Linked DNA regions of Labrys monachus. The protein of the gene in region 1 interacts with the protein of each later gene in a pairwise test. Links are inferred from orthologs where the notes say so. Each region holds a gene or a part of one and is shown on either strand. Other genes may lie near its edges. The genes, in order: ftsZ and rlmN.

The links.
Region 2: the proteins of ftsZ (region 1) and rlmN interact in binary tests that used the Escherichia coli proteins (3 or more experiments, as listed by UniProt). The link is inferred for Labrys monachus from one-to-one orthologs.

The regions. Positions count from the first base shown.
Region 1 is NZ_JAUSVK010000001.1:5,488,867-5,503,440, reverse strand. Bases 403-3,399 are described here. They hold ftsZ (cell division protein FtsZ), read left to right. Parts: upstream 403-1,041; coding sequence 1,042-2,757; downstream 2,758-3,399. Other genes in these bases: lpxC (UDP-3-O-acyl-N-acetylglucosamine deacetylase), read left to right, coding at 3,086-3,399; ftsA (cell division protein FtsA), read left to right, coding at 403-801. In the rest of the region: more of ftsA, read left to right, coding at 1-402; more of lpxC, read left to right, coding at 3,400-4,033; J3R73_RS25150 (outer membrane protein assembly factor BamD), read left to right, coding at 4,220-5,089; DNA repair protein RecN, read left to right, coding at 5,205-6,872; NAD-dependent DNA ligase LigA, read left to right, coding at 6,962-9,082; J3R73_RS25135 (TspO/MBR family protein), read right to left, coding at 9,149-9,634; J3R73_RS25130 (aminopeptidase P family protein), read right to left, coding at 9,691-11,505; J3R73_RS25125 (50S ribosomal protein L11 methyltransferase), read right to left, coding at 11,602-12,519; J3R73_RS25120 (aminotransferase), read right to left, coding at 12,575-13,753; J3R73_RS25115 (cytochrome P450), read left to right, coding at 13,942-14,574. UniProt on the Escherichia coli protein: Essential cell division protein that forms a contractile ring structure (Z ring) at the future cell division site. The regulation of the ring assembly controls the timing and the location of cell division.
Region 2 is NZ_JAUSVK010000001.1:145,783-160,322, forward strand. Bases 3,957-6,919 are described here. They hold rlmN (dual-specificity RNA methyltransferase RlmN), read right to left. Parts: upstream 6,099-6,919; coding sequence 4,815-6,098; downstream 3,957-4,814. Other genes in these bases: J3R73_RS00665 (invasion associated locus B family protein), read right to left, coding at 3,957-4,115; J3R73_RS00670 (hypothetical protein), read right to left, coding at 4,315-4,818; J3R73_RS00680 (SDR family NAD(P)-dependent oxidoreductase), read right to left, coding at 6,341-6,919. Outside these bases: J3R73_RS00645 (PadR family transcriptional regulator), read left to right, coding at 1-326; J3R73_RS00650 (MFS transporter), read left to right, coding at 542-1,897; J3R73_RS00655 (cobalamin B12-binding domain-containing protein), read left to right, coding at 2,087-2,791; J3R73_RS00660 (DUF1638 domain-containing protein), read left to right, coding at 2,880-3,539; more of J3R73_RS00665, read right to left, coding at 3,570-3,956; more of J3R73_RS00680, read right to left, coding at 6,920-7,126; J3R73_RS00685 (TetR/AcrR family transcriptional regulator), read left to right, coding at 7,277-7,822; J3R73_RS00690 (fructose bisphosphate aldolase), read left to right, coding at 7,990-8,886; J3R73_RS00695 (aminotransferase-like domain-containing protein), read left to right, coding at 9,150-10,361; J3R73_RS00700 (inorganic phosphate transporter), read left to right, coding at 10,558-11,937; zwf (glucose-6-phosphate dehydrogenase), read right to left, coding at 12,021-13,481; ATP-dependent chaperone ClpB, read left to right, coding at 14,002-14,540.

The DNA.
Region 1 (14,574 bases):
ACGCTCGGCGTCGACATGCATGTCGTGACGGCGGAGGCCTCCCCTGCCAAGAATCTCATGCTGGCGATCGAGCGCTGCCATCTCCACGTCGAGGCCATGGTCGCCACGCCCTACGCGGCGGGCCTTTCGGCCCTCGTCGACGACGAGACGGAAATGGGCGTGACCCTCATCGACATGGGGGCCGGCACGACGACCGTCGCCGTCTTCGCCAATCGCGCTTTCGTCCATGCCGACGGGCTTCCCATCGGCGGCGGACACGTCACCAGCGACGTCGCCCGCGGCCTGTCGACCCGCCTGTCAGAGGCGGAGCGGCTGAAGGTCCTCTACGGCGCCACGATCGCCAGCCCCTCCGACGACAGGGAGACCATCGCGGTGCCCCCGGTCGGCGACGATGAGCGGGACGGCATCCATCACGTGCCGCGCTCGCGCCTCGTGCGCATCATCCGCCCCCGCATCGAGGAAATCCTCGAAATGGTGCGGGATCGCCTGCGCAACTCCGGCGCCTGGGCCGAGGCGGGGCGGCGGGTCGTGTTGACGGGGGGCGCCTGTCAGCTTACCGGTACGGTGGAACTTGCACGCAAGATTCTCGACAGACAGGTGCGTATCGGCCGTCCTCTGGGAATTGCGGGCATGCCGGAAGCCGCCAAGGGACCCCCCTTTGCCGCGGCTGCGGGTCTCCTCGTCTATCCACAGATCGCCGGGGTGGAACACTTCGAGCCGCAGGTGCGCACACGCGTCCTGAGCACGGGAACAGACGGTTATTTCGGTCGGGTCGGACGATGGTTGAAGCATAGTTTCTAAGCGTCAGTTACAAAAAAGAAAATTCTTATTTGCAACTATGGCGTTTCGCCGGGCCGGAGCCGCAACTGGCCTTGCACTAGACGGCAGGACATATCAAAAAAATCCGGTCTTTCCGCCGGGATACACAAAAGGCTGCTTCGCAAATCAGTGTCTTTCTGATTCAAGAAGCAGAAGAGGGCCGCAAGGCCTTGAAGAAGGTCAATTAAAGGTGCGGCGACGTACCTGCAAGAGAGGCGAGCCATGACGATCAACCTCAAAATGCCGGATATCCGGGAGTTGAAGCCGCGTATCACCGTCTTCGGCGTTGGTGGGGCTGGCGGCAACGCTGTCAACAACATGATCGAGGCGGGCCTGGAAGGCGTCGATTTCGTCGTCGCCAACACCGACGCACAGGCGCTGACCCTGTCCAAATCCGACCGCATCGTGCAGATGGGCATCCAGGTCACCGAGGGTCTCGGCGCCGGGTCCCAGCCCGAGGTCGGCCGCGCCGCGGCCGAGGAGGTGATCGACGAGATCCGCGATCATCTGAACGGCGTGCATATGGTCTTCGTCACCGCCGGCATGGGCGGCGGCACCGGCACCGGGGCGGCTCCGGTCATCGCGAGGGTGGCGCGCGAAGTCGGCATCCTTACCGTCGGCGTGGTCACCAAGCCCTTCCATTTCGAAGGGCTGCGCCGCATGCGCCTTGCCGAGGCCGGCATCGCCGAGCTGCAGAAGAGCGTCGATACGCTGATCGTCATTCCGAACCAGAATCTCTTCCGTGTCGCCAACGACAAGACCACCTTTGCCGACGCCTTCGCCATGGCCGACCAGGTGCTCTATTCGGGCGTCGCTTCCATCACCGACCTGATGGTGAAGCCGGGCCTGATCAATCTCGACTTCGCCGACGTCCGCGCCGTGATGCGCGAGATGGGCAAGGCGATGATGGGGACGGGCGAGGCATCGGGCGAGCGCCGCGCCATCCTTGCCGCCGAGGCCGCCATCGCCAACCCGCTGCTCGACGACGTCTCGATGAAGGGCGCCCGCGGCCTGCTGATCTCGATCACCGGCGGCCCCGACATGATGCTCTACGAGCTCGACGAAGCCGCGACCCGCATCCGCGAGGAAGTCGATCCCGAAGCCAATATCATTCTGGGCGCCACCCAGGATCCGACGCTCGAAGGCATCATGCGCGTGTCGGTCGTCGCCACCGGCATCGATTCGGCGATCCTGCCGCAGGCCGCACCGTCCCAGAACGACGTCCGCCTGGCGGAGATGACCCAGCGCGTCCGCCAGCAGGCAGCGCAGGGGGAGCGGCCCGCCCCCCCGCGCCCGGCACCGGTCGCGGCTCCCGCGCCGATCGAGGTGACGAGCACGCCTGAAGTCGCCGCGCCGGTGGCAGCGCCCATCGCCGCGCCCGCGCCGGCGCCCGCTCCTGTGGCGGTCGCCAACGAGGTGACGCTGCGTCCCCTCGCGCCGAAGCCGACGCTCTTCCGCGACCCCGCGGCAGAGGAGACGCGCCGCGTGCCGGACCATCCGCCGGAGCCGGACCATTTCGTGCCGCCGGCACCCGAACGTGCCGTCGTCCGTCCTCCGCGCATGCCGCGCATCGAGGATCTGCCGATGCCGGCCCAGGCCCAGATCGCGGCCCAGCGTTCGGCTGAAGCGCCGCAGGGTGGTGCCGACAAGAAGCGCATGACGCTGCTGCAGCGTCTGGCGGCGGTCGGCCTCGGCCGCCCCGACGCCGACGAGCCTGCGCCGGCGCCCGCGCCGGCACCGGTTCAGCCCAACCGCCTTGCAGATCCGCGCATGGCGCCGCCGCGTCCGCCGGAGGCCCAGCGCCGCCCGCAGGCGCCGCGCCAGGCGCCGGCGCAGGGGCATCATCCCGAGGTGCAGCCGCGCCAGGCTCCGCAGGTGCGTTCGATCGAGGACGAGCAGCTCGAAATCCCGGCTTTCCTGCGCCGTCACACGAGCTGAGGCGGCCCATCGGTCGATTGAGACGATTTTGTAACCATAGCTGCGAATTTAGATGGCCCGGGCGTGTCGCCTGGGCCATATCTTTTTGAAATGGTTAAGGATTTCAAAACTAGGGTCGCTCGCCGGAATTTGGCGCGCCTGTGTTACAGATCGTAAGAAAGCGTGATTTGGCTAAACCTTTGGGTTCTGCTTTACGTATTTCCGAAGAAAGGTCCGAGTCCAGGCCCTGGTGCCTGGACCCACTAGAGGACCCGGGGTCAACAGATACAGGTCGTTCTCGGTTCGGTTGAATCTCGCCTCGCGGCGAACGGCTTGCGGAATGCGAAACATGAAATCTGGTTTCCAGACGACTTTGAATGATCGGGTTTCCCTTCAGGGAATCGGGGTTCATTCTGGCAAGCCTGTCTCCATTACCCTTCATCCCAGCGAGGCCAATAGCGGTATCGTTTTCCTGCGGACCCATCTGGAGAACGGTCGCGAGCGGGAGATCCTGGCGCGCTACGACAATGTGACGGACACGCGGTTGTGCACGGTGATCGGCGATCCCTCACGCGGCGCGGTGGGCACCGTCGAGCATCTGATGGCCGCTCTGCGCGGCCTCGGTGTTGACAATGTCACGGTGGAGGTCGACGGACCGGAGCTTCCGATCATGGATGGCTCCTCCGCGGTCTTCGTCGACGCCATCGATCAGGTCGGCATCGAGATGCTGCGCGCGCGTCGCCGCAAGGTGAAGGTCCTGAAGCCGGTGCGTGTCGAGATGGGACGGGCCTGGGCCGAGTTGCTGCCGTTCGACAAGGGTTTCCGCCTGGATGTCGAAATTGACTTCCCCTCGCCGCTGATCGGGCGGCAGCGCCGTGTGCTGGACCTCACGCCGGATGCTTTCCGCCGCGAGATCTCGCGGGCGCGCACCTTCGGTTTCGTCAAGGACGTCGAGCAGTTGTGGGAGCGCGGGCTGGCGCTCGGATCCTCGCTGGAGAATTCGGTCGCGCTGGGCGAGGACCGGATCCTCAACCCCGAGGGCCTTCGCTACGGGGACGAATTCGTTCGTCACAAGATGCTCGATGCCGTGGGCGATCTTGCCTTGGCGGGGGCGCCGCTGCTCGGTCAGTACCGCTCCTATTGCGGCGGCCATCGCGTCAACTTCATGATGCTCGAAGCGTTGTTCTCCGACAGCAGCGCCTGGACGATGGTCGATGCGCCCGTGCGCCGCGAAACCGGGCATGCCGATCTGAGCAGCGGGTTGGCTGCGGCGGCCTTCGCGCCCGATACCAACTGAACGCTGCGGTCCGTCGTCGACATTGTATTTGCAAAGCTTTGTACAAACGTGCCGAGGCGGTGGCGCTTGGCCCGGGGATCGGGTACAAGAGCGCCTGGATTTGGGCCGGCTTTGGTTCGACGCTGGGTTGTGCCCGGGTGCCGGAGCAGGTCGCCGCCGCCTGCCGTCGAAATAGAGGTCTGAGTGATGCCGCTGCGTTCCCTCTCGTCTTCCCGCTCTCTCGCGATGCGGTTCACGATTCGCGCCGTGGCCGTTGCCATGATGGCGGCGCCGCTCGGTGCCTGCGGTTGGTGGGATGACGACCCGGTCTACAAGACCCAGGCGACGGATCCAGCCGACCTTCTTTACAATCAAGGCCTCGTCTTCCTGAAGAACCAGGATTATACCAAGGCGGCCAAGCGTTTCGATGCGTTGGACAAGCAATATCCGCAGACCGAATGGCAGCAGAAGGCCATTCTTATGTCGGCCTATGCGAATTATTCCGCCGGCAACTATGATGATGCGATCACGGCCTCCCAGCGTTACGTGACGCTTTATCCGAAGAGTCCGGATGCAGCCTACGCCGCTTATCTCTATGCCAATTCGCAGTACAAGCAGATTCCGGACATCACGCGCGATCAGGATCGCACGGTCAAAGCCCTGCAGGCCTTCCAGGTCGTCGTGACCAACTGGCCGAAATCCGAATATGCCGACGATGCGCGCTTCAAGATCCAGGTGACCAAGGATCAGCTCGCCGGCAAGGAAATGGATATCGGGCGTTACTACCAGGGTCAGCAGAATTATGTCGCTGCGGTGAACCGCTACAAGATCGTGGTCGCGCAGTATCAGCAGACGCGGCAGATCGAGGAGGCGCTGAGCCGCCTGGCCGAATGTTATCTGGCCCTCGGCCTGACGAGCGACGCCCAGACGGCTGCCGCCATCCTTGGACACAATTATCCGGACAGCCAGTGGTACAAGGACACCTACACGCTGGTGAAGTCGAACGGCCTGGAGCCGCGCGAGGATACCGAATCCTGGCTGAGCCGCACGTTCCACTCGGCGATCTCGATGGATTGAGGCGGGAGCGCGGCTTCCCTGGTGGTTCGAAGAGGCCGGTCGAAAGATCGGCCTTTTTTGTCTGCGGTTGCTCTTTTGGCATGCGGGGCATCGACGGGAGCGATATAGAGTCACCATGCTCGTGCAATTGGCCATCCGCGATATCGTCCTGATCGACCGGCTCGATCTCGAATTCGTGCCCGGCCTGTCCGTGCTGACCGGCGAGACCGGCGCCGGGAAGTCGATCCTGCTCGACGCCTTCTCGCTTGCCCTCGGTGGGCGGGGCGACGGCGGACTGGTGCGCCACGGCATCGCCCAGGGCCAGGTGACGGCGGTGTTCGACATCCCGGCCGACCATCCGGCCCGCGCCGTGCTGCGGTCCAACGATATCTCGGACGACGGCGATCTGATCCTGCGCCGCGTGCAGATGGCGGACGGGCGGACACGGGCTTTCGTCAACGACCAGCCGGTGAGCGTGCAGGTGCTGCGCGCCGCCGGCGCGGCGCTGGTGGAGATCCACGGCCAGCACGATGACCGCGCGCTGACCGATCCGGCCTCCCACCGGGCCTTGCTCGATGCGTTCGGCGGGCTGGAGAAGCTCGCTGCCGACGTCGCCGGCAGACATGCCGCCTGGCGCAAGGCCACGCAGGCTCTTGCCCAGCACCGGGCCCGCATGGAGAAGGCGCGCGCGGAGGGGGACTGGCTGCGCCACGCCGTGGACGAGATCACCAAGCTCGATGTGCAGCCCGGAGAGGAAGAGGCGTTGGCGGCGCGCCGCGCCCAGATGATGCAGGCCGAGAAGATCGCCGTCGACCTCAAGGAGGCCCATGACGGCGTCGGCGGCCAAGGTTCGCCGGGGCCGGCGCTCGCGGCCATCATCCGGCGCCTGGAGCGTCGGGGAGCCCAGGCGCCCCGTCTGGTCGAGCCGGCGATCGCGGCGCTCGACCAGGCTCTCAACGCCCTCGAGGAGGCGCGCATCGCCCTGCAGTCGGCGCTGGACGAAGCGGATTTCGATCCGGCCGAACTCGAGCGGCTCGAGGAACGGCTGTTCGCCCTGCGGGCCGCGAGCCGCAAATATGACGTGCCCGTCGAAGGCCTTCCGCTGCTGGGCCAGCGCCATGCCGCCGAACTCACCGCCTTGGACGAAGGCGAGGGACATCTGGAAGCGCTGGAACTGGCCGATCGCGCGGCGAGGCAGGCCTATGAGGGGCAGGCGGCGAAATTGTCGGAGAAGAGGCGGGCCACGGCTGCCCATCTCGACAAGGCGGTCAATGCGGAGCTTGCGCCGCTCAAGCTGGACCGGGCGCGCTTCAACGCCAATGTGCAGAGCGACGGCACGCTGGCTTCGCCGGACGGGTTCGACCGGGTGGAATTCTGGGTGCAGACCAATCCCGGGACGCGGCCGGGCCCGATGATGAAGGTGGCGTCCGGCGGCGAACTCTCCCGTTTCATGCTGGCCCTGAAGGTCGCCCTGGCCGATCGCGGCTCGGCGCCGACGCTGGTCTTCGACGAGATCGATTCGGGCGTCGGCGGCGCCGTGGCGGACGCCATCGGCCAGCGGCTCGCGCGCCTTGCCGCGCGGGTGCAGGTCATCAACGTCACCCATGCGCCGCAGGTCGCGGCCCGCGCTTCCACCCATTTCCTCATCGCCAAGGAGGCGCAGGGGAAGGAACTGGTGGCGACGCGCGTGGTCGCGCTCGATGCCGCGCGGCGACGCGAGGAGATTGCCCGCATGCTCGCCGGCGCCCATGTCACCGACGAGGCCAGGGCGGCGGCCGATCGCCTCCTGCATATGGCGAAGTAGCGGACATGCCGGCTTTCGCGCCGGCTCTGCTGCCCTCGATGCCCAAGCTGTGCTAAGCGACGGCATCCCATCCTAGCCGGTTGCCCGCCATGACCAATACCAAGCCCGTCGCCGATCTCAGCGAGGAAGAGGCCCGAGCCGACTATCTGGCTCTCGCAGGCCTGCTGGCCGAAGCGGACCGGCATTATTACCAGGAGGACGCGCCCCGCCTCAGCGACGCCGAATATGATGCCCTGCGTCGGCGCTATGGCGAGCTCGAGGCGCGGTTCCCGCAATTGAAGACGGGCGACAGCCTGTCGGACAGGGTGGGGGCGCCACCCTCCGAGAAATTCGCCAAGGTCCGGCATCGCGTGCCGATGCTGTCGCTTTCGAACAGTTTCTCGGACGAGGACGTCGTTGAATTCGTGGCGCGTGTCCGCCGTTTTCTCGGCCTGGCCGAGGAGGAGCCCCTCACCGTCACGGCCGAGCCGAAGATCGACGGCCTGTCCTGCTCCCTGCGCTACGAACAGGGCAGGCTCGCGGTGGCGGCGACGCGGGGCGACGGCGCGGTCGGCGAGGACGTCACCGCCAATGTCCGCACCATCGGCGACGTGCCGGCGACGCTGCATGGCCAGGTTCCCGAACGCTTCGAGATTCGCGGCGAGGTCTATATGCGCCATGCCGACTTCGCGGCGCTCAACGAGCGGCAGGCCGAGGCGGGCAGGCCGCTCTTCGCCAATCCGCGCAACGCCGCCGCCGGGTCGCTGCGCCAGCTCGACGCCTCGATCACCGCGAGCCGGCCGCTGCACTTCTTCGCCTATGCCTGGGGGGAGGCGAGTTCGCTGCCGGGCGATACGCAATATGACGTGGTCCGCGCCTTCGCGGGCTGGGGCTTCGCCGTCAATCCCCTGATGGTGCGCTGCCGGAGCGTCGAGGAACTGCTCGCCCATTACCGCCTGATCGAGGCGCAGCGCTCGAGCCTCGGCTACGATATCGATGGCGTGGTCTACAAGGTCGACCGCCTCGACCTGCAGCAGCGGCTCGGCTTCGTATCACGCTCGCCGCGCTGGGCCACCGCCCATAAATTCACCGCCGAGAAGGCGACGACCCTGCTGCGCGACATCGAGATCCAGGTCGGCCGGACCGGTGCTCTCACGCCGGTGGCCAAGCTGCAGCCGGTCACCGTCGGCGGCGTGGTGGTCTCCAACGCGACCCTGCACAATGAGGACGAGATCGCGCGCAAGGATGTGCGCATCGGCGATACCGTCATCGTGCAACGCGCCGGTGACGTCATTCCCCAGATCCTGGGCGTCGTTCTCGAAAGGCGGCCGGAGGGCGCCGTTCCCTATCGCGCGCCTGAGACCTGTCCCTGTCCGCTTCGGACCCCGACCGTGCGCGAGAGCACCGCCACCGGCGAGGAGGGGGTGGTGCGGCGCTGCTCGGGCGAGTTCGCCTGCCCGTTCCAGAAGATCGAGCATCTGCGCCATTTCGTCTCCCGTCGGGCCTTCGACATCGAGGGGCTGGGGGAAAAGCAGATCGCCTCCTTCTTCGAGGACACCGAACTGCCGGTGCGAGAGCCCGCCGATATCTTCACCCTGGCCGCCCGCGATCGCCGCAACCTCAAGAAGCTCAGGGATCGCGAAGGGTTCGGCGAGACGAGTTCGCGCAACCTGTTCGCGGCGATCGAGGCGCGGCGGGAGGTGCCGCTCGAGCGCTTCATCTACGCGCTCGGCATCCGCCATATCGGCGAGACGACGGCCCGTCAGCTCGCGCGGGCCTATGGCTCCTGGACGTCCTTCGAGCAGGCGGCCCTGCGCATCGCCGCCAAGGATGAGGAAGCGGCGGCCGAGATGGACGCCATCGATCAGATCGGCGAGACCGTGGTGGAAGCGGTCGGCGCCTATTTCAGCGAGGCCCACAACCTCGCCGTTCTCGAACGCTTGACGGCCGAGATCCGCATCGCCGACGCCGAGAAGCCGCAGGCCGCGAGCCCGGTGGCGGGCAAGACGGTGGTGTTCACCGGCGCGCTCGAGCGCATGAGCCGTGACGAAGCCAAGGCGATGGCCGACCGGCTGGGCGCGAAGGTCTCCGGCTCGGTGTCGAAGAAGACCGATCTCGTGGTGGCGGGCCCCGGCGCCGGCTCGAAGCTCGCGGAGGCGCAGAAGCACGGTGTCAAGGTCATCAACGAGGATGAGTGGTTCGACCTGGTGAGCGGCGCGCAGAACGCCTGACGGTGTGCCGGTCCCCTGACCGGCATGTCGCGCGACGGGGCCTGGGATAGGGGGCGGGGGCGGTAGTCAGGACGTGGGATTGAGGATGGCGATGCCCGCGTTGAGCGACAGGGCATAGCAGACCCAGAGGAGATAGGGCACCAGCAGCCAGGCTGCCGCGCGATTGAGCGCGAACGCCTTGCGGACGGTGAAGGCGAGCACGACGGCGAGCGCGGCGATCACCACCAGACCGGTCATGATCGCGTGGCCGCCGAAGAACACGGGCGACCATGCGGCGTTGAGAGCGAGCTGGACCAGGAAGAGCGCGAGCACGAGGCTGCGCCTCGGCGATGGCGGCGTGCGGCTCCACAACAGCCAGAGCGAGGCGGCGATCATCACGTAGAGAAGCGTCCAGGCGATCGGAAAGACGCCGTTCGGCGGCGTCCATATCGGCTTGGTGAGCTTGGCGTACCAGACCGGGATCTCGCTGACCGTCGCGTAGGATCCGATCAGGGCGATACCCAGGCAAAGCAGGACGCAGACCAAGGCGCGAAACCAGTCCCGTGCCGTCATGTCCGTTGAACCTCCGAATCGTATCTTCGTTGCAACGCTCTGACAGGGCCGCGGTTTCACCCGATCGGAGCGGTCGCCCGTTCCAGCCAGTCCCGTTCGTCCGGTTCGACGAGAGGAGAGAGCACCTCGCGAACGCGCCGGTGATAGGCATCGAGCCAGTCGATCTCCGATCGGGTCAAAAGACCGACGTCGATCGGCCGGGTGTCGATGGGGGCCAGCGTCAGCGTTTCGAAGCCCTGCATCGGGCGCTCGGCGCCCTCGATCTCGACCGCTTCCACCAACACCAGGTTCTCGATGCGGATGCCGAACTCGCCGGCCCGGTAGTAGCCCGGCTCGTTGGAGAGGATCATGCCGGGCTCGAGCGGCGTGGTGCCGAGCTTGGAGATCCGCTGCGGGCCCTCATGCACCGACAGGTAGGAGCCGACGCCGTGGCCGGTGCCGTGGTCGAAATCCGTCCCGACCTCCCACAGCGCGGCGCGGGCGAAGCTGTCGAGCTGCGAGCCGGACGCGCCTTTAGGAAAGCGGACCTGCGCGATGGCGATGTGACCCTTGAGAACTCTCGTATAGCGGTCCCGCATCAGGGGCGTCACGTCGCCGACGGCGATCGTGCGGGTGATGTCGGTGGTGCCGTCGACATATTGGGCGCCCGAATCGATCAGGAACAGGCCCGGCGTGACCGGCCGGTTGGAGGCGCGGCTGACGCGATAATGCGGAATGGCGGCGTTGGGGCCGGCTGCGGAGATGGTCGGAAAGGAGAGGTCCTTCAGGACACCGGTCTCGCTGCGGGCATGCTCCAGCGCCTCCGCCGTCGAAATCTCGGTCTCCGTCCCTTCGGGCGCCGTCCGGTCGAACCAGGCCAGGAAGCTGACGAAGGCGGCGCCGTCCCGGATATGGGCGGCACGCGCACCCGCCTGCTCGGCCTCGTTCTTGACCGCCCGCATCAGCGCGATCGGGTCGCTGCCCTTCTGCACCTTGCCGCCGGCCCGCTCGACGAGCGTGGCGAAGCGTTCGACCACCATCGTAGGATCGAGCCGGACCGTCTTGCCCTTCACCTCGGCGGCGAGCACCGCCTCCATCCGGCCCGGTTCGGCGATCGCCATGTGATGGGAGAGATTGTCGCGCACCGCGTTGGACAATTTGCGGCCGTCGACGAACAGCGTCGGCTCGCCGCTGGCCGGGACCAGTGCATAGGACAGCGGCAGCGGCGTATGCGAGACGTCCCCGCCCCGGATGTTGAACAGCCAGGCGCAGGCATGCGCGTCATTGGTGAAGACGGCGTCGATCTTCTGCTCGGCGAGCTTTGCCTGCAGCCGCTCGATCTTCGATCCGCTGCTTTCGCCGGCCAGGGAAACGTCGTGCAGGACGATGGAGGCGAGAGGCGGCGCGGGCCGGTCGGCCCAGATGGCATCGACCGGATTGTCCTCCACGGGGACCAGCGCGGCCCCCGCCTTTTCGCAGGCGGCGCGAAGCCGCTCGACCTCGTTGATCGATTGCAGGCGCGGATCGTAGCCGAGGCGGGCGCCGGGCGCGAGGGTCCGCTCCAGCCAGCGCTCGGGCGGTTCCTCGACGAGATGACGCGGCGTGAACGTGCCGGTATCCACCTGTTCGCGGACCTGCACGGTGTAGCGGCCGTCCACGAAGATCGCCGCTTCGGCAGCGAGCACGATGGCGATTCCCGCCGAGCCGGCAAAGCCGGTCAGCCACGCCAGGCGCTCTTCGGATGGCGGGCAATACTCGTTCTGGTGCTCGTCCGAACGGGGCACCACGAAGCCGTCGAGCCCTCGCTCGGCCAGCTTCTCGCGAAGGGCCTTGACGCGGGCCGGGCCGAGCGCGGGTTGGGAGATCTCGTCGAAGGATTGGAATGTGGTCATCTCATGCCCCGGCAGCGCGGACATCCCCGTCCGCATCTTCATCGCAGTCTGGCGTCTTCGAGGGCGGCCGGGGACATGCCGTCCCCGGCACCCGGATCATCTCGGCTTGTCCCTTCCGTTGGCGAGGACCAGCGTGGTCCATTCGTCGAGAGGGATGCGGCGGACGAGATGCAGGCCCTGTGCCCGATAGGCGGCGAGGGCGGCATTGGCATGGGCGTGCAGGAGCCCGGACAGGATCACCGTCGCGCCCGGCGCCAGCAGCTTCGCCATGGGCGCGGCGAGGCGCACGAGCGGCCCGACAAGGATGTTGGCGAAGACGAGATCGTAGGGCTTGCCGGCCTGGATCGGCCCGGCGGTGGTGCCGCGGGCGACGATGGCCGTCACGAAGGCGCCGGCCCGGTTGAAGCGGATATTGTTGCGCGCGGTGGCGATCGCGACCGGGTCGATGTCGGAGGCGAGGACGCGCCGGTGGAGGGCACGGGCCGCGGCGATCGCGAGCACGCCGGTGCCGGTGCCGATGTCGAGGGGCCTTTGCGGCCGCTTGCGCTTCAGCAGGGCGTCGAGCGCGAGCAGGCAGCCGCGCGTGGTGCCGTGGTGCCCGGTGCCGAAGGCGAGCGCCGCCTCGATCTCGATGGCGATGGTGTTGGCCGGCACGCGGGCGCGGTCATGGCTGCCATGGATGGTGAAGCGCCCCGCCGGCACCGGCGCAAGGCCTTCCAGCGACGCCGCCACCCAATCCTTGTCGCCGAAACTGTCGAAGGCGACCTCGACGTCCGGCCCGGCTGCGAGGGCGATGAGGTCGCCCACCGCCTGCCTGTCGGGGTCGGAGCGGAAATAGACCTCGACGAGCCAGGGTGGGCGGGGCGTGCCGTCCTCGCGCTCGAAGGCCGCAATGGCGGTCTCCGTCGGATCGAAGCTCTCGCCGAGCAGATCGGCGATGCGGCGCGCCCGGGCCTCGTCGGTGACGATGCGGGCGACATGGGTGGGATTGTTGGGATGCAGACCTTCGAGCATGTGCTTGGCTATCGCGCCGGCCGGCGAAGGGCAATGAAAATTGAGCCTCCCTGGGTCACGAAGGGCTGAACCGCATGAAGCGCTCCCGGAGCGCGCCGATCGCCGCGATGTCGGCATTGGCGAAGGCGACCCGCATATGGCCTTCGAGCCCGGGCCCGAAATAGGGACCGGGCAGGCACAGCACGCCGCTGCGGGCGACGAGCTCCCTGACCACGTCCGCCGCCCTTTGCCCGGGAAAGGGATGCCGCAGGAACGCGAAATAGGCGCCGACCGCATCGATCTTCCAGCCGTTTACGCCGGCGAAGGCCTGCCGGAAGGCCTCGGCCCGGCGTTCGATCTCGAGCCGGTTGGTCTCGCGCCAGGCGGCGAGGCCCTCGATGCCCCAGGCAACCGGCGCCTGGGCGGTGCGCGGCGCGCAGATCTGCAGGGTGTCGAGGATCTTGCCGATCTCCGGCGAGAGGGTGGGCGAAGCATGGAGAGCGCCGAGCCGATGGCCGGGGATGCAGTAGCTCTTCGAGAAGGAATAGAGATAGATCAGGGTGTTGCGATAGTCGCCTGAAGCGATGAGTCCGTGCGGTCGCCCTGCGATGAAATCGCGATAGGTCTCGTCGAGGATGAGGAAGAGGCCGCGCCGGCGGCACAGCTCCGCGAAGGCCTCGATCGTGCGGGGCGGATAGACCGCGCCGGTCGGATTGTTGGGCGAGACGAGGACGATGGCGCGCGTCGTCGCGTCGATGAGGCTGGCGGCGGCGTCGACGTCGGGGACGAAGCCGCCGTCGGCCGGGCTCGGCAGGGGCCGCGCCTCGATGCCGAGCATGTCGAGCGTCATCTTGTGGTTGAAGTACCACGGGGTCGGCAGCAGCACGGAATCGCCGGCCTTGGCCACGGCGATCGCGGCGATGAAGAAGGCCTGGTTGCAGCCGGTGGTGATGGCGACGTCCCGCCAGTCGACATCGCCCCCGTAGAGCGCGGCGACATGGGCCGCATAGCCCTTGCGCAGGACGGTGTCGCCCTGGATCGGGCCGTAGCTCGCCGTGGCCGCCTCGCCGGCGCTACGGCCGAGGCGCTCCAGCAGGTCGGCGTGCGGCGGATAGCCGGGCACCGCCTGCGACAGGTCGATGAGCGGACCTGCCGCTCCATCATAGGCCCGCGCCCAGCCCTGCGCCTCCGGAATGGGCGGCGTGGCCGTGTCGACCAGATTCGGATTGATGGTGGGGAGAGGGGACTGGAGCATGCGCCTGTCATGCCCTCGCCCCGCGCGCAAGACAAGAGCGTTCGGGCGGTCGGCGGGCGCCGGCCCGAAAGGAAATGCCGGGGCAGACGCCGTTGCCGCGGTAACGCCATTTACTCCGGCTTCCTATTTCGTCACGCCTTGCCCATCCGGCGATTCCGCTGGATCGTAAAACCCATTGGCCTGCCGTCATGACATTGCCCGCCAGCCTCACGATCGACGCCGCACGCTCGACGATCCGCCTCGACCCGCGCGATCCGGATTTCGTACAGAATCCCTATCCGGCCTATCGGGCGATCGGCGAGGTCGCGCCGCTGTTCCACTGGCAGGACTATGGCTGCTGGTGTGCGGCGAGCCACGCCCTCGTCTTCGATCTCTTCCGCGACAAGCGGCTGGGCCGGGAGATCCTGCACGTGGCGACGCGGGCCGAGCTCGGGTGGCCCGAGCCCCCCGCGCATCTGGCGCCCTTCTACGCCGTGGACGCCCATTCCATGCTGGAGCGTGAGCCGCCCGTCCACACGCGCCTGCGCACCCTCGTCAACCGGGCCTTCGTCACCCGCCAGGTCGAGCGGCTCCGCCCGCGTATCGCGGCGCTGGCCCATGACCGGATCGACCGGTTCGAAGGGCAGGGGCGGGCCGAGCTGATCGGTGCCTTCGCGACGCCCATCCCGGTGATCCTGATCGCGGAGCTGCTCGGCGTGCCCGCCGAGATGGCGCCGCAATTGCTCGACTGGTCGCATCGCATGGTGGCGATGTACCAGTTCAGCCGCACGCGCGAGAGCGAGGACCGGGCCGTCGCGGCGGCGCGGGATTTCAGCGCCTTC
Region 2 (14,540 bases), 5.4 Mb from region 1 along the record:
CGACGCTGACCCTGCTGGAGGAGCAGGACCACATCCGGGGCGAAGCCTCCTCGGGCACCAAGAAGCTCTATGCCATCACCCCCGAAGGCGAGGCGTTCCTGGCGCAGAACCGCGATGCGGTGGACGGCGTCATGGCCCGGATGGACCTCGCCGCCAGTGCCTTCGCCGGCCATTCGACGCCGGACATGGTGCGCGAGGCCTATCGCACGCTGAAACATGCCCTGCACATGCGCCGCGGTCCGTGGACCCCGGCCGAGGCCGAGCGCGTGCGCACGATCATCGACCGGGCCGCGCGCGACATCGTCGGCGGCAAAAGCCAGGATTGACCGGGCGAGGACTGACCGGGCGAGGACTGAGCGGCAATGTGGCGCGGTCAACCCAGCCTCGCGGCATAAGCGCTTCACCTGCGGGCATGCCGCGCGCATAAGGGACGTGTTTATGCAGGGTGGCCGGCTCCGCAAGGGCCGGCCGCCTCTTTCCGCTTTTCATTTCACCCGGCCGGCGTCCAGCCTGGCCGGGCCTTGTTTGTTGCGAGTCTCCCATGAACGCCGCCGCCACGGATGGCCTGCCCAATCCTCAACGCGCCCTGGCCTTCCTCACCATCGCCATCGCTCTCACCATGGCGGTGCTGGATTCGGCGATCGTCAACGTGGCGCTGCCCTCGATCGCCAGGGAACTGGCGATCCCGCCCTCGGACGCGATCTGGGTCGTCACCGCCTATGTGCTGGCGGTCACCGTCTCGCTGCTGCCGCTGGCCTCGCTCGGCGATATCCTCGGCTACAAGCGCGTCTACTGGTGCGGCCTGGCCGTCTTCACCGCGGCCTCCTTCGCCTGCGCCAACGCGCATTCCCTCGTCTTCCTCGCCTGCGCCCGGGTGGTGCAGGGCTTCGGCGCAGCCGGCATCATGAGCGTGAACATCGCGCTCGTCCGCTACATCTATCCCAAGGCAAAGCTCGGCGTCGGCGTCGGCTATACGGCGCTGGTCGTCGCGGTGTCCTCCGCCGCCGGCCCGAGCGTCGCCTCGGCGATCCTGGCGGTCGCCGCCTGGCAATGGCTCTTCCTCGTCAACGTGCCGCTTGGCATCCTCGCTCTGTTCATCGCCGCCCGGTTCCTGCCGCAGACGCCGGCCTCCGGCCACCGCTTCGATGCGCTCAGCGCCGTGCTCAATGCGGTGACGTTCGGCCTCCTCATCGCCGGGCTCGATGCCTTCAGCGATGCGGACGGCCATGCCCGGGCCGCTTTGATGCTGGCCGGCGCGGCGGTGTTCGGCGCCGTCTTCGTCCGGCGCGAGCGGCGGCTCGCCGTGCCGATGCTCCCGGTCGACCTCCTGCGGCGCCCGGTCTTCGCTCTGTCGATGGCGACGTCGATCTGCTCCTTCGCGGCGCAGAACATGGCCTATATCGCGTTGCCCTTCTATTTCGAGCAGGCGCTGGGCCGCTCGGAGACAGCCACCGGCTTCCTGATGACGCCCTGGCCGCTGATGACGGCGCTGATGGCGCCGATCGCCGGCCACCTGTCCGACCGGCTGGCGCCGGAGAGGCTGGGCAGCGCCGGACTGGTGGTGCTCGCAGCCGGCCTCGCCTGCGTCGCCACCATGGGCGCCGAGCCGTCGAGCTTCGACATCGGCTGGCGGCTCGCCATCTGCGGCTTCGGCTTCGGCCTGTTCCAGTCGCCGAACAATCGCATCATCATCGCCAGCGCGCCGCGCGAGCGCAGCGGCGGGGCGAGCGGGCTGCAGTCGACCGGGCGGCTCCTCGGCCAGTCCATGGGCGCGGCGGTGGCGGCGGTGGTGTTCGGCCTCGTCGCCCACGGGCAGACGGCGCTGATCGCCTGGATCGGCGCGGGCCTCTCGGTGATCGGCGCCCTGTCGAGCGGGCTCCGGCGGACGAGCCTGTGATCGCGGGCCTGCCGGGCTCCTGCTGCCGCGGGAATCCTTCGTCGCGAAGGCGCGGTAAAACGGCGCTTGTCGTTCCTTGACAACACGATGTCCCCGGTGCGACAGCCTCTCACAGGACTGTTGCGTTAGCTCGCAATCAGCGACATCCATAGCATCCGCGTGCTTCCCCCAGAGCAGGAATTCCCCGACATGGCCGACGGCGATCTCGATCTGAGCACACTTTCCGATGACGAGCTCGTCGAACAGATGCATGACGATCTCTATGACGGCCTCGCCGACGAGATCGTCGACGGCGTCAACATCCTGCTCGGCCGCGGCTGGACCCCCTATGAAGTGCTGACCAAGGCCCTCGTCGAGGGCATGCGCATCGTCGGCGTCGATTTTCGCGACGGCATCCTGTTCGTGCCGGAAGTGCTGATGTCCGCCAATTCGATGAAGGCCGGCATGCATGTGCTGCGCCCGCTCCTGGCCGAGACGGGCGCCCCCAAGGTCGGCAAGATGGTGATCGGCACCGTCAAGGGCGACATCCACGACATCGGCAAGAATCTCGTCACCATGATGATGGAAGGCGCCGGCTTCGAGGTGATCGACCTCGGCATCAACAACCCCGTCGACAATTATCTCGAGGCGATCGAGAAGCACCAGCCGGAAATCCTCGGCATGTCCGCTCTCCTGACCACGACCATGCCCTATATGAAGGTCGTGATCGATACGATGAAGGAAAAGGGCATCCGCTCCGACTATATCGTGCTGGTCGGCGGCGCGCCGCTCAACGAGGCCTTCGCCGACGCGGTGGGCGCCGATGCCTATTGCCGCGACGCGGCGATCGCGGTCGAGACGGCGAAGACGCTGATCAGCAAGCGCCAGGGTTCGATACAGTCCAAGACGGCGTAACAGCCCGTTCGAAACGGCTCGCCGGGGACGATGGATGTCCGGCTGCCGATCCGCCGCGATCGGCACCGGGCAGGCAAGGAGGCACCCGATGGGCCATTCTTCGGCAAGCGGCGCTTCGCCGCGCAGAACGCTCGTCATCGCCTGCGGCGCGCTGGCGCGCGAATTCCTGGCGGTCAAGCAGGCCAATGGCTGGGACCATCTCGACATCACCTGCCTGCCGGCGATCTGGCACAACCATCCCCACAAGATCCCCGAGGGCGTGCGGCGCAAGATCCGCGCCGGCCGCGCCGCCTATGACGAGATCCTCTGCCTCTACGGCGATTGCGGCACGGGCGGCCTGCTCGACGACGTCCTGAAGGAGGAGGGCGTCGAGCGGATCGACGGGCCGCACTGCTATTCCTTCTTCGCGGGGGCGCAGACCTTCGACGCCATGCAGGACGAGGAGATCGGCACCTTCTACCTCACCGACTTCCTGGTGCGCCATTTCGACCGCTTTGTGATCAAGGGGCTCGGGCTCGACCGCCATCCGCAATTGCTGCCGGTCTATTTCGGCAATTACCGGCGCGTGATGGTCCTGGTGCAGTTCCCCGATGCCGCCCTGGAAGAGAAGGCGAGGGCGGCGGCCGAACGTCTCGGCCTGCCGCTCGTGGTGCATCACACCGGCCTCGTCGGCATCGAAGCGTTCCTGAAGAAGGCTCCCGGCGTGGCGGGCGACCCCGCGGCGCCTGCCGGCGTGCCGAAGGCCTGAAGACCTTTCGACCGAGAAAATCTCCGGCGCCTACGGGCAGCCCTTGGTGATGGCGTCCAGCGCCTGGGGCAGGCCGGCGAGCGAATAGCGGTCGGTGGTGACGCGCCCGCGCTTCGAAGCGCCTTCGAAGGTCAGGTCGCGGCTCTTGCGCATGGCGCCGATGACGGCGCCGCCCTGGGCGGCGTTCTTGATCCAGGCGTTGGACCCCTTGGTGTAGAGCGCATAGGAGGTCCGCCCGACCTTGAGGGTCGCCTCGCCGCCGTCCTTCATCGGAAAGCCGGTGATCATGCTCAATTCGTCGCGTACGCCCTCGCCCGGCCGGCGGGTGATGAACAGCGTGGCCGGATCGCGTTCGAGCTTGGCGGGCTTGCGGTCCTTGGGGCTGGTGATCGCGAAGCAGGACTTGCTCTTGCCCGTGCCGTTCTCGAAGGCCTGCCAGTCCTTGAACACGCCGAGGGAAACCGGCTGCGCGGCCGTGGCGGGCGCTGCCGGCTTTGGTTTGCGGGGTTTCGCCACGGCCGTACCGGACAGGAGGACGGCGACGGCGATGAGCGCGATGCGAAGGGATGAGGACATCATGCGGGCTCGATCGATCCGGAACAAGAGAACAGACACGGCGGCGTTCAGCGACCGTGGAGTCGGCTGCACCGTATAGCCGCGACGAAAGACAGGGATTCCGGCGAAAGTTCGACCGGAACCTCCAGAAGAATATCGCTCCGCAGTGAGGAAATGGTTAAGTGGGGCTGCGGACGCGAAATTCGCGGGACGTGCGACCTTACGTCCTGCGCGCGTCCGGCTGCCGCGGCAGGGCGGGCACCCCTGCAGGCCCGGCGCTTCGCCCGGCGATCAGCCAGTAGACGCTCCCGGCCGCGATGCCGATCGCCGCCAGGCCGGCGGCGGCGTGATAGAGGATGGCGAGGCCGATCAGCCCCATGCCCGTCGCTAGCGGCGCGGCCGCGAAGGCAAGGGCCATGCCGACGGCGTAGAAGACCCAGCTTCGCCGGCCCCAAGCCTCGCCGATCACGCCGACCAGGATGATCGGTCCCACCCAGAGGGCGAGGCCGGTCATCGCGGCCTGGCCGACGAAGGCGACGACGTCCTCCGCCCGCCCGTCGAAGGTGGCGGCAATGGCGGTGAGGCCGAGGAGGCGGGCGAGCGCGCCGAACGCGTCGCCGAAGGACTGGTTGACCAGGCCGACGAGGGCCACGACCAGCGCCGTCGCGGCCGCCGTCGCCAGGGCGAAGGCGACGAGAATGAGCCTGTCGAGAAAGCGGATCACGCCTCGTCCGCCCCTGCATCGCCGATGCCGTGGGCGTAGAAGGCCTCCACCGCCAGCTTCTTCATGGCGTCGGCCTCGAGGGCGATGCGCTCGCGCGCCCGCATCTTCTGGCTCTCGCTCTTGAGCTGGCCGCAGGCGGCCAGGATGTCGCGTCCGCGTGGCGTGCGGATGGGCGAGGCGTAGCCGGCGTTGAACACCACGTCGGAGAACGCCTCGATCGTCTCCCAGTCCGAGCATTCATACGGGCTGCCGGGCCAGGGATTGAATGGGATCAGGTTGATCTTGGCGGGGATGCCCTTGAGCAGCTTCACCAGCGCCCTGGCTTCGCCGAGGCTGTCGTTGACGCCCTTGAGCATGACATATTCGAAGGTGATGCGCCGGGCGTTGGAGAGCCCGGCATAGTTGCGGCAGGCCTCCAACAGATCGGCGATGGGATATTTCCTGTTCAGCGGCACCAGCGTGTCGCGCAGGTCGTCACGGGTGGCATGCAGCGAGATGGCGAGCGCCGGATTGATGCCTTCGCCCAGCGGCCCGATCATCGGCACCACGCCTGAGGTCGACAGGGTGATGCGCCGGCGCGACAGGCAGAGCCCGTCCTGGTCCGACATCACCCTCAGGGCGGTGGTGACGTTGTCGTAATTGTAGAGCGGCTCGCCCATGCCCATCAGCACGACGTTCGAGATGAAACGCCCGCCGTCGCGCGGCACGATCGCGCCTTCCGGCGGCTCCCGGTCCGGCCAGTCGCCGAGGCGGTCGCGCGCCACCAGGAGCTGCGCCACGATCTCGGCGGCGGTGAGGTTGCGCACCAGCTTCTGCGTGCCGGTGTGGCAGAAGGTGCAGGTCAGCGTGCAGCCGACCTGGCTGGAGACGCAGAGCGTGCCGCGGCTCTCATCGGGAATGTAGACGGTCTCGATCTCGGCGCCGCGATCATGCGGGCCGGTGGCCGGCATGCGCATCAGCCATTTGCGCGTGCCGTCGGCCGAAACCTGCTCGGTGACGATCTCGGGCCGGTCGAGCGTATAGGCTTCCTCCAGCCTGGCGCGCAGGTGCTTGGAGACGTTGGTCATGGCGGCGAAGGAGGCGGCGCCGCGCACATAGAGCCAGTGGTGAAGCTGGTTGACGCGCATCCTCACCTCGCCGGCGGGCACGTCGATGGCCGCCATCGCCTCGGCCAGCCCCGCGCGGTCGAGCCCCGCAAGCGAGGGCTTGCGGGCCGAAGGCAGGGCAGGCGGGGCGGCCGGCTGCGGCCGGGAAGTCGGGTCGAGAGAAAGGGCAGTCATGCCGGAGATCCATTTGTTGGGCGGCTCCATAGCACAACCGGCCATAAAGGGCGACGGCGAATGCGTTTTTCCGGGCGATCGCGCCGCCGTGCCGGTCGGGGGACCGGCAACCGGTGGGCGGATCCCCGACCCGCCTGTCCCGGACCGCGCCGAGCGGAATGGCGAGGCCGTGCGGTTTCGTGCCGGTCAGGGGACCAGCACACCGGTGGGGGGGCTCCGGCCCGCCTCCCGCCCTGGCCGCGTCATGCCCTGTAGCGTTCCGCCGCGTGGTCCTGCGCGAAATTCGCCATCATCGCCCGGCGGGCGGCATCGAAGGCCTCCCACTGGCCGGCGTCGGGCAGTGGCGGGATGGTGACAAGCTCGCGCCGGTCGAAGCCGACGAAGGCGGCGTCGACCAGCTCGCCGACATCCATGACGCCGGTCAGCGTGTTGACGTCGCGGCCCGAGCGCTCCCAGATCTCGGTGCGGGTAGCGGCGGGCAGCACGGCCTGGACGTAGATGCCGCGCGGGCCGAGTTCCGCCTGCAGCGCCTGCGAGAAGCTGAGCACATAGGCCTTGGTGGCGCTGTAGATCCCCAGCGGAAACTCGGGCACCACGGCCAGCACCGAGGCGATATTGACGATGGCGCCTTTGCCCTCGGCGAGGAAGCGCGGCACCACGGCGCCTGTGAGCCGCGTCACGGCGGTGACGTTGAGCCGGATCAGCCGGTCCAGGGCCTCGATGTCCGGATTGGCGAAGCCGCCATGGGCGGCGGCGCCGGCATTGTTGACGAGCAGCCCGATGCGGGCGTCCTCGCGCAGGCGCGCCTCGACGCGGGCAAGGTCCGCGGCATCGGTGAGGTCGGCCCGGATGACGTCGACGGCCACGCCGGTCTCGGCGCGAAGACGCGCGGCCAGGATCTCCAGGCGCGCCTGGTCCCGTGCGACGAGCACGAGATCGTGGCCGCGGCGGGCGAGGCGTTCGGCATAGGTGGCGCCGATGCCGGTGGAAGCGCCGGTGACGAGCGCGGCGGGAAGGGATCCTGTCATTGTCTGTCTCCTTTATTCATGATGGCTATCATGATTGATGCATTCATGACCATTGTCATGTATAATGTCAAGCAGGACGGAAGCCCTGGGCAGGCGCGCCGTCGAATCAAGCCGCAGGCATGCCGGCCGCGGCGCGCAAAGGAGACGATGATGAAAGTCAGCCGGGATCAGGTGGCCGAGAACCGGCAGCGCATTCTCGACGCCGCCGCGCAGCTGTTCAGGGAGCGCGGCTTCGAGGGGGTGACGGTGGCGCAGATCATGAAGGCGGCCGGCCTGACGCACGGCGCCTTCTACGGGCATTTCGCCTCGAAGGACGAACTGATCGCCCAGGCTTTCGCCCATGTCCTCTGCCCAGGCGGCGAGGGGGCGCCCGCCGTCGGCATTGCCGATTATGCCGAGGGCTATCTGAGCGCCGGGCATCGCGACCGGCCGGGGGCCGGCTGCCTGTTCGCCGCGCTGGGCACCGAGGCCGTGCGCGGCGCGGCGCCGGCGCGCCATACCCTGACGCAGGCGATCGAGCGCCGCATCGAGGATTTCAGCCGCACCGCGCCGGGCGAGACGCCCGAAGCGCGCCGCCGCGCGGCGATCGCGAGCTGGTCCGCCATGGTCGGCGCCGTGGTCCTCTCGCGCATTGCCGACGATCCCGCGCTGTCCGACGAGCTGTTGGCGGAGACGAAGGCCTGGCTCGGCGGATGAGGGCTGTCTTGCCTGCGCCGCCGCCGCCAAAAAGAGCCCCGGAAGGGGGATCGCTCGCCTTTCATGCCCGCTTCGGGCTTTCCATCGCAAGCCTCCACGCTTTAGAAGGCTTTGTCGGGGCTGGGCGCGCTCACGTGCGGACCGGTCTCATGCAAAGGGAGACGATCATGGCCGATGACAAGATGATGGCGCAGATTTCCGGCAAGGACGGCTTCATCGCCGCGCTCGACCAGAGTGGCGGGTCGACGCCGGGGGCCCTGCGCCTCTACGGGATTCCGGAAAGCGCCTATAATGGCGAAGCCGAGATGTACAAGCTGATGCACGAGATGCGCGTGCGCATCATGACGGCGCCGGCCTTCACCGGCGACAAGGTGCTCGGCGCCATCCTGTTCGAACGCACCATGGACGGCGACGCCGAGGGCAAGCCGGTGCCGAGCTTCCTGTGGGAAGACCGCGGCGTCGTTCCCTTCCTCAAGGTCGACAAGGGGCTGGCTTCGGAGAGCGACGGTGTGCAGCTGATGAAGCCGATGGCGGATCTCGACCAGTTGCTCGTCCGCGCTGTGGCGAAGAAGGTGTTCGGCACCAAGATGCGTTCCGTCATCAACCAGGCGTCGCCGGCCGGCATCGCCGCCGTGGTGGCACAGCAGTTCGAGGTGGCCAAGCAGATTTCCGGCCACGGGCTGATGCCGATCATCGAGCCGGAAGTCTCGATCAAGGCACCGGACAAGAAGGGCGCCGAAGCGCTGCTGCGCGACGAGATCGTCCGGCATCTCGATGCCCTGCTGGCGGGCGAGACGGTGATGCTCAAGCTGACCATCCCGGACGTGGCGGATTTCTACAAGCCGCTGGTCGATCATGAGAAGGTCGCCCGCGTCGTCGCGCTGTCGGGCGGCTATAGCCGGGCCGACGCCTGCGAGAAGCTCTCCCATAACCACGGCATGATCGCGAGCTTCTCGCGCGCCCTCGCCGAGGAGCTCAAGCACGGGATGACCGACGCCGAATTCAACGACGCGCTCGGCCGCTCGATCGACGAGATCTACAAGGCCTCGACGCAGAAGGTGTGAGGCGGATGGGCGCCGGGGGTGAGATGCTATGGAGGGTCGATCCCTGATCGACCTCTTCCTTCCCCGCACGCTCGATATTTCCAGGATCGGTGTGTCCAGGAAGGGCGATCGGTGATTGCCCGTCCGCATCCACGCGATAAAGCCGGGCGCGGTGACGGGACCTCCCGGCATTGCATCCGGCCCTTGAACCGGAAGGCGATCTCAAATAAGGTCAGCATCGCTGACATAATTCTGGGCCGCCGGGGGTGGCCCTGGGAGGAACGATGACACTCGCCCCGCTCTTCGCCGGCCGCGCCTCGCGGATGAGGGCGTCCGAGATCCGCGAACTCCTCAAGCTGCTGGACCAGCCCGACATCATTTCCTTCGCCGGCGGCATTCCGGACCCCGCGATGTTTCCGCACGAGGCCTTCCGCCAGGCCTATGCCGACGTGCTCTCGGGTCCCGGCGCCGATGCGGCGCTGCAATACCAGGTGAGCGAAGGCTACCTGCCGCTGCGGCGCTGGCTGGCGGCGGAGATGGGACGCCTGGGCGTTCCCTGCGATGAAGGCAACATCTTCATCACCTCGGGCTCGCAGCAGGCGCTCGACTATCTCGGCAAGCTGTTCGTCTCGCCGGCGGATACCGTGCTGGTCACCTGGCCGACCTATCTCGGCGCGCTCCAGGCCTTCAACGCCTATGAGCCGCATTACGAGCGGCTGACGCCGGCCGGCGGCAACATGACGCCCGAGGCCTATCGCGCCGCCGCGGCGAAGGCGGGTGGAAGGGCGAAATTCGCCTATCTCGTCCCCGATTTCGCCAACCCGACCGGCGAGACCCTCAGCCGGGCCGAGCGCGAGGACGTGCTCGACCTCGCGGCCGGCCTCGACGCCGCCGTGATCGAGGACGCCGCCTACCAGGCGCTGCGCTATGACGGCGAGCCGGTGCCCTCGATCCTCGCGCTCGACTGCGCCCGTAGCGGAGGCATCGAGGCGGCGCGCACAATCTATTGCGGTAGCTTCTCCAAGATCCTCGCGCCGGGTCTGCGCGTCGGCTGGGTGTGCGCGGCGCGCACGGTGATCGAGAAGCTGGTGCTGGCCAAGCAGGCCTCGGACCTGCACAGCCCGTCCATCAACCAGATCGTCATCCACCGCGTGGCCGAGACGAACTACGCCTCCCAGGTCGCGAAGGCGCGCCTGCATTACGGCGCGCGGCGCGACCGCATGCTCGAAGCCCTCGACGCCACCATGCCGGCGGAGGTCGCCTGGAGCCGGCCCGAGGGCGGCATGTTCGTGTGGATGACGCTGCCGCCCGAGATCGATACGACCGAACTCCTGGCGCGCGCCGTCGCCGAGGCGCGCGTCGCCTTCGTGCCGGGCCATGCCTTCTTCGCCGACGGCAGCGGCCGCAATGCCCTGCGCTTGAGCTTCACCCTCGCCGACGACCGCGCGGTCGGCGAAGGCATTCCGCGCCTCGCCCGCCTCATCGCCGCGGGCTGAGCCTGACGTCGCGGGACCGTGCCTGGGATGGAACTGTGACGGTCCCTCGCGCCTTATGCGGCCGAGTTATCGAGAGCCGGCAAGCATAGAGCCGGCAAACTATTGTCGAAACCTGTCATTTTTCGCACGGCGGCGCCGATGCCGTTTCCGGAAGCGATGGCGCTTGTGCGTCATCCTATGAACAAGGCTCGCAGACATGCTGGAATTCCTGTCCCAAGGCTCGCCCGCCATCGTCGCGCTCCTGGCGGCCTGCCTCTTCCTCGCCCTCGCCTTCGAGTTCTCGAACGGCTTCCACGATACCGCCAACGCGGTGGCGACGGTGATCTACACCCATTCGCTCAAGCCCGGCCAGGCCGTCCTGTGGTCGGGAGCGATGAACTTCCTCGGCGTCATCCTCGGCGGCATCGCCGTCGCCTATGCACTGGTGCAGCTCATCCCGCCCGACGCCCTGTCGCCGCCGGACGGGAGGCTGGCGGTCGGCATGCTGATCGCGCTGTTCGTCGCGGCGCTGGCCTGGAACGTCGGCACCTGGTGGCTCGGCATCCCCAATTCGAGCTCCCACGCGCTGATCGGCTCACTGATCGGCATCGCCGTCGCCAATGCCGTCATTCATGGCCGCCGGCTTGGGGAGGGCGTCGACTGGCAGCAGGTCTGGAGCGTGCTCGCCTCGCTCCTGGTCTCGCCGATCCTCGGCTTCGGGCTCGCCTTCATCCTGTTCCGGCTGGTGAGGCTCGCGATCCGCGACCGGCATCTGTTCGAGCCGCCGCAGGAAGGCCGGCCGCCGGTGTGGTGGATGCGCGCTTTGCTCATCCTCACCTGCACCGGCGTCTCCTTCGCGCACGGCACCAATGACGGGCAGAAGAGCATCGGCCTGATCATGCTCACCGTCATCGGCCTGCTGCCGGCGAGCTTCGCCCTCAACATGGACCTGCCCGGCGGCGACTTCGCCCGGCTCGCCCGCGAGATGCCGGCGGCTGCGAGCCTGATCGAGCGCTATGGCGGCGACCGGAAGGACCTCGCCGTCGAATCCGCGCGCAAGCTCGGCGAGCGCTTCGGCAGCATCCGGTCGGCGAAGGAGATCCCGCCCGGCGAGCGTTCCGCCGTCCGCAACGACCTCAACCACACCCTCTCCGAACTGACCTTCGCCGCCGAGGCGGACGGCATCTCGCCGGACGAGAAGAAATCGGCGAAGTCGATCCACGACGACGTGATGAAATCGGTGCAATACGCGCCCTGGTGGGTGCGCATCCTCAGCGCGCTCTGCCTCGGCCTCGGCACGCTCGTCGGCTACCGGCGCATCGTGACCACGCTCGGCGAGCGCCTCGGCAAGGAGAAGCTGGTGCCGGCGCAGGGCGGCTCGGCCGAACTGGTGGCGGCCGGCCTGATCGGGGCCGCCGGCTTCACCGGCTTTCCCGTCTCGACCACCCATGTCGTCACCGGCGGCATCGCCGGCACGATGGTGGGCTCCGGCGCCGGCCTGCAGCCCGCCACCCTCTGGCAGATCGCGGCGGCCTGGGTCCTGACCCTGCCGGCGACGATCGTGATTTCGGGCGGGCTGTTCCTGCTGCTGTCTTGAGGGGACCCCGAGCCACGTTTTGACTGTGTCTCGCGTGGATGCGGGGGCGTGCCGAGGGGCGGCGACCCGCCGGAGCCGCGGCCTCACCCCTTCCCGTGCGAATCCCGCCAGGCGCGCTCGAAGGGCAGGCGCCAGGCATGGGGGGCGATCAGCTGGTGGATTGATTTCGGGCCCCAGCCGCCCTGGTCGTAGAGGCGCACCGGCGGCGGGTTCTCCAGCAGGGGGCTCGAGACCTCCCACAGCCTTTCGATGCCTTCGGCGGTGGTGAAGAGGGTGTGGTCGCCGCGCATGGCGTCGAGGATCAGGCGTTCATAGGCTTCCAGCACGTCGCTGATCAGCCCGGTCTCGCTCATCGCGAATTGCAGGCTGAGCTTGTCGAGGCGAAAGCCCGGCCCCGGGCGCTTGCCATAGAAGGAGAGGGACACCTTGGAGGCGTCTGCGAGGTCGAAGGTGAGGTGGTCCGGCCCCTGCGCGCCGACGCCGGAGCCGGCGGGGAACATGCTCTTGGGCGGTTCGCGGAAGGCGATGGAGATGATGCGCTGGCCCTCGGCGAGGCGCTTGCCGGTGCGCAGGAAGAAGGGCACGCCGGCCCAGCGCCAATTGTCGATGGCGCATTTGAGGGCGATGAAGGTCTCGGTGTCGCTCTCCGGGTCCACGCCCGGCTCGTTGCGGTAGCCGATATATTGCCCGCGCACCACGTCGCGCGGGTCGATCGGCACCATGGAGCGGAACACCTTGTTCTTCTCCTCCGAGATGGGCTTGGGTTCGAGATGGGTCGGCGGCTCCATCGCCATGAAGGCGAGGATCTGGAACAGATGAGTCACCACCATGTCGCGATAGGCGCCGGTGGATTCGTAGAAGGCGGCGCGGCGGTCGAGGCCGAGGGTCTCCGGCACGTCGATCTGCACATGGTCGATGAAGTTGCGGTTCCAGATCGGCTCGAACAGGCCGTTGGCGAAGCGGAAGGCGAGGATGTTCTGCGCCGGCTCCTTGCCGAGGAAATGATCGATGCGGAAGATCTGGTCCTCGGTGAAGACCTCGTGCAGCTTGTTGTTGAGCGCCACCGCGCTGGCGAGGTCGGTGCCGAAGGGCTTCTCCATGATGATGCGCGAGCGCTCGACGAGGCCAGCCTGCGCCAGGAGATGCACGGCGGCGAGGGCGGCGTTGGGCGGCACGGACAGGTAATGCACGCGCCGGGTTTCGGCGCCGAGCTCGGCCTCCGCCTTCTCGACCGCGGCGCGCAGCGCGTCCGGGCCGGCGGCGAGCGAGACATAGTCGAGCGAGGCGGCGAAGTTCTCCCATTCGGCCGGCGTGAACTTGCGGGAGGAGAATTTCTCGAGCGCCTCGTGGGCGATGGCGCGGAAGGCGTCGGCATCGATGTCGTCGAGGGAAACGCCGATGATGCGGCAGCCCGGGATGAAGCCGGCATTGGTCAGGCGGAACAGGCCGGTCAGCAGCTTGCGCCGCGAGAGGTCGCCGGTGGCGCCGACGAGAACCACGACCTGCGGAAAGCCGGGACCCACCCGGGTGGAGTTCTTGATCAAATCTGCCGTCCTCGAGCCTGTTGCGGATTGCGGCGCCGGCCGTGCTCCGACCCCGGCAGGCTAGAGCGTTTTGTGTTTTGACGGAATCGGCAAAACGCAAAGACGCGTCGAAAAACAAAGAGCTAGAGCAAAGCGCCGCTTCTGCCTAAACGCGCTCTGCTCCAGCGCTGCCGCGATGCAGCGTTCTTCACCCCACGAGCCGCCACGGCAGAGCCTCACGCCGGTCTGGTAACGGGATAGGTGCACGGATAGGGATGGGGATCAAGAGGGTCCGGAGGCGGGCGGCGGCGCGCAGGCTTTCCGCCCGCGCCGCCGGCGCGGAAAAGGTCGGGCCGCCGCCGCTTTCCTTGATGCCCGTCAATTCCTAGCGCCTCGAATCCTGCTGAAACTCTGCCGCTATCCCCTTGCGCCGCCTGCCGGGCACCCCACATTTTTCGAAGCGGACGCCTGCGGGGTCCGCCATTCGAAATGGCGCCGGGGTGATGCTACGGGTCCTCGGGCGTGCGGGAAGGAAGAAGCCATGAATTTTGAACGCTATACCGAACGGGCGCGGGGCTTCGTGCAGTCGGCCCAGTCACTCGCGCTGCGCGAGGGACACCAGCAATTCGCGCCGGAACATCTCCTGAAGGTCCTGCTGGACGACCCGGAAGGCCTCGCCGCCGGGCTGATCGACCGGGCGGGCGGGCGTTCGCGCGAAGCGCTGGAGGCCGTCGAGGCCGCGCTGCGCAAGCTGCCGAAGGTGGAGGGCTCGGGCGCCGGCCAGGTCTATCTCACCCCCCAGCTCGCCCGGGTGTTCGAGGCGGCCGAGAAGGCGGCCGAGAAGGCTTCCGATTCCTTCGTCACCGTCGAAAGGCTGCTGCTGGCGCTGGCCATCGAGAAGGAGAGCGTGGCCGGCAAGGTGCTCGCCGCCGCCGGCGTGACGCCGCAGAACCTCAACCAGGCCATCGAGGCGCTCCGCAAGGGCCGCACCGCCGATTCGGCGACGGCCGAGAACGCCTATGATGCCCTGAAGAAATATGCGCGCGACCTCACGGCCGACGCGCGCTCGGGCAAGCTCGA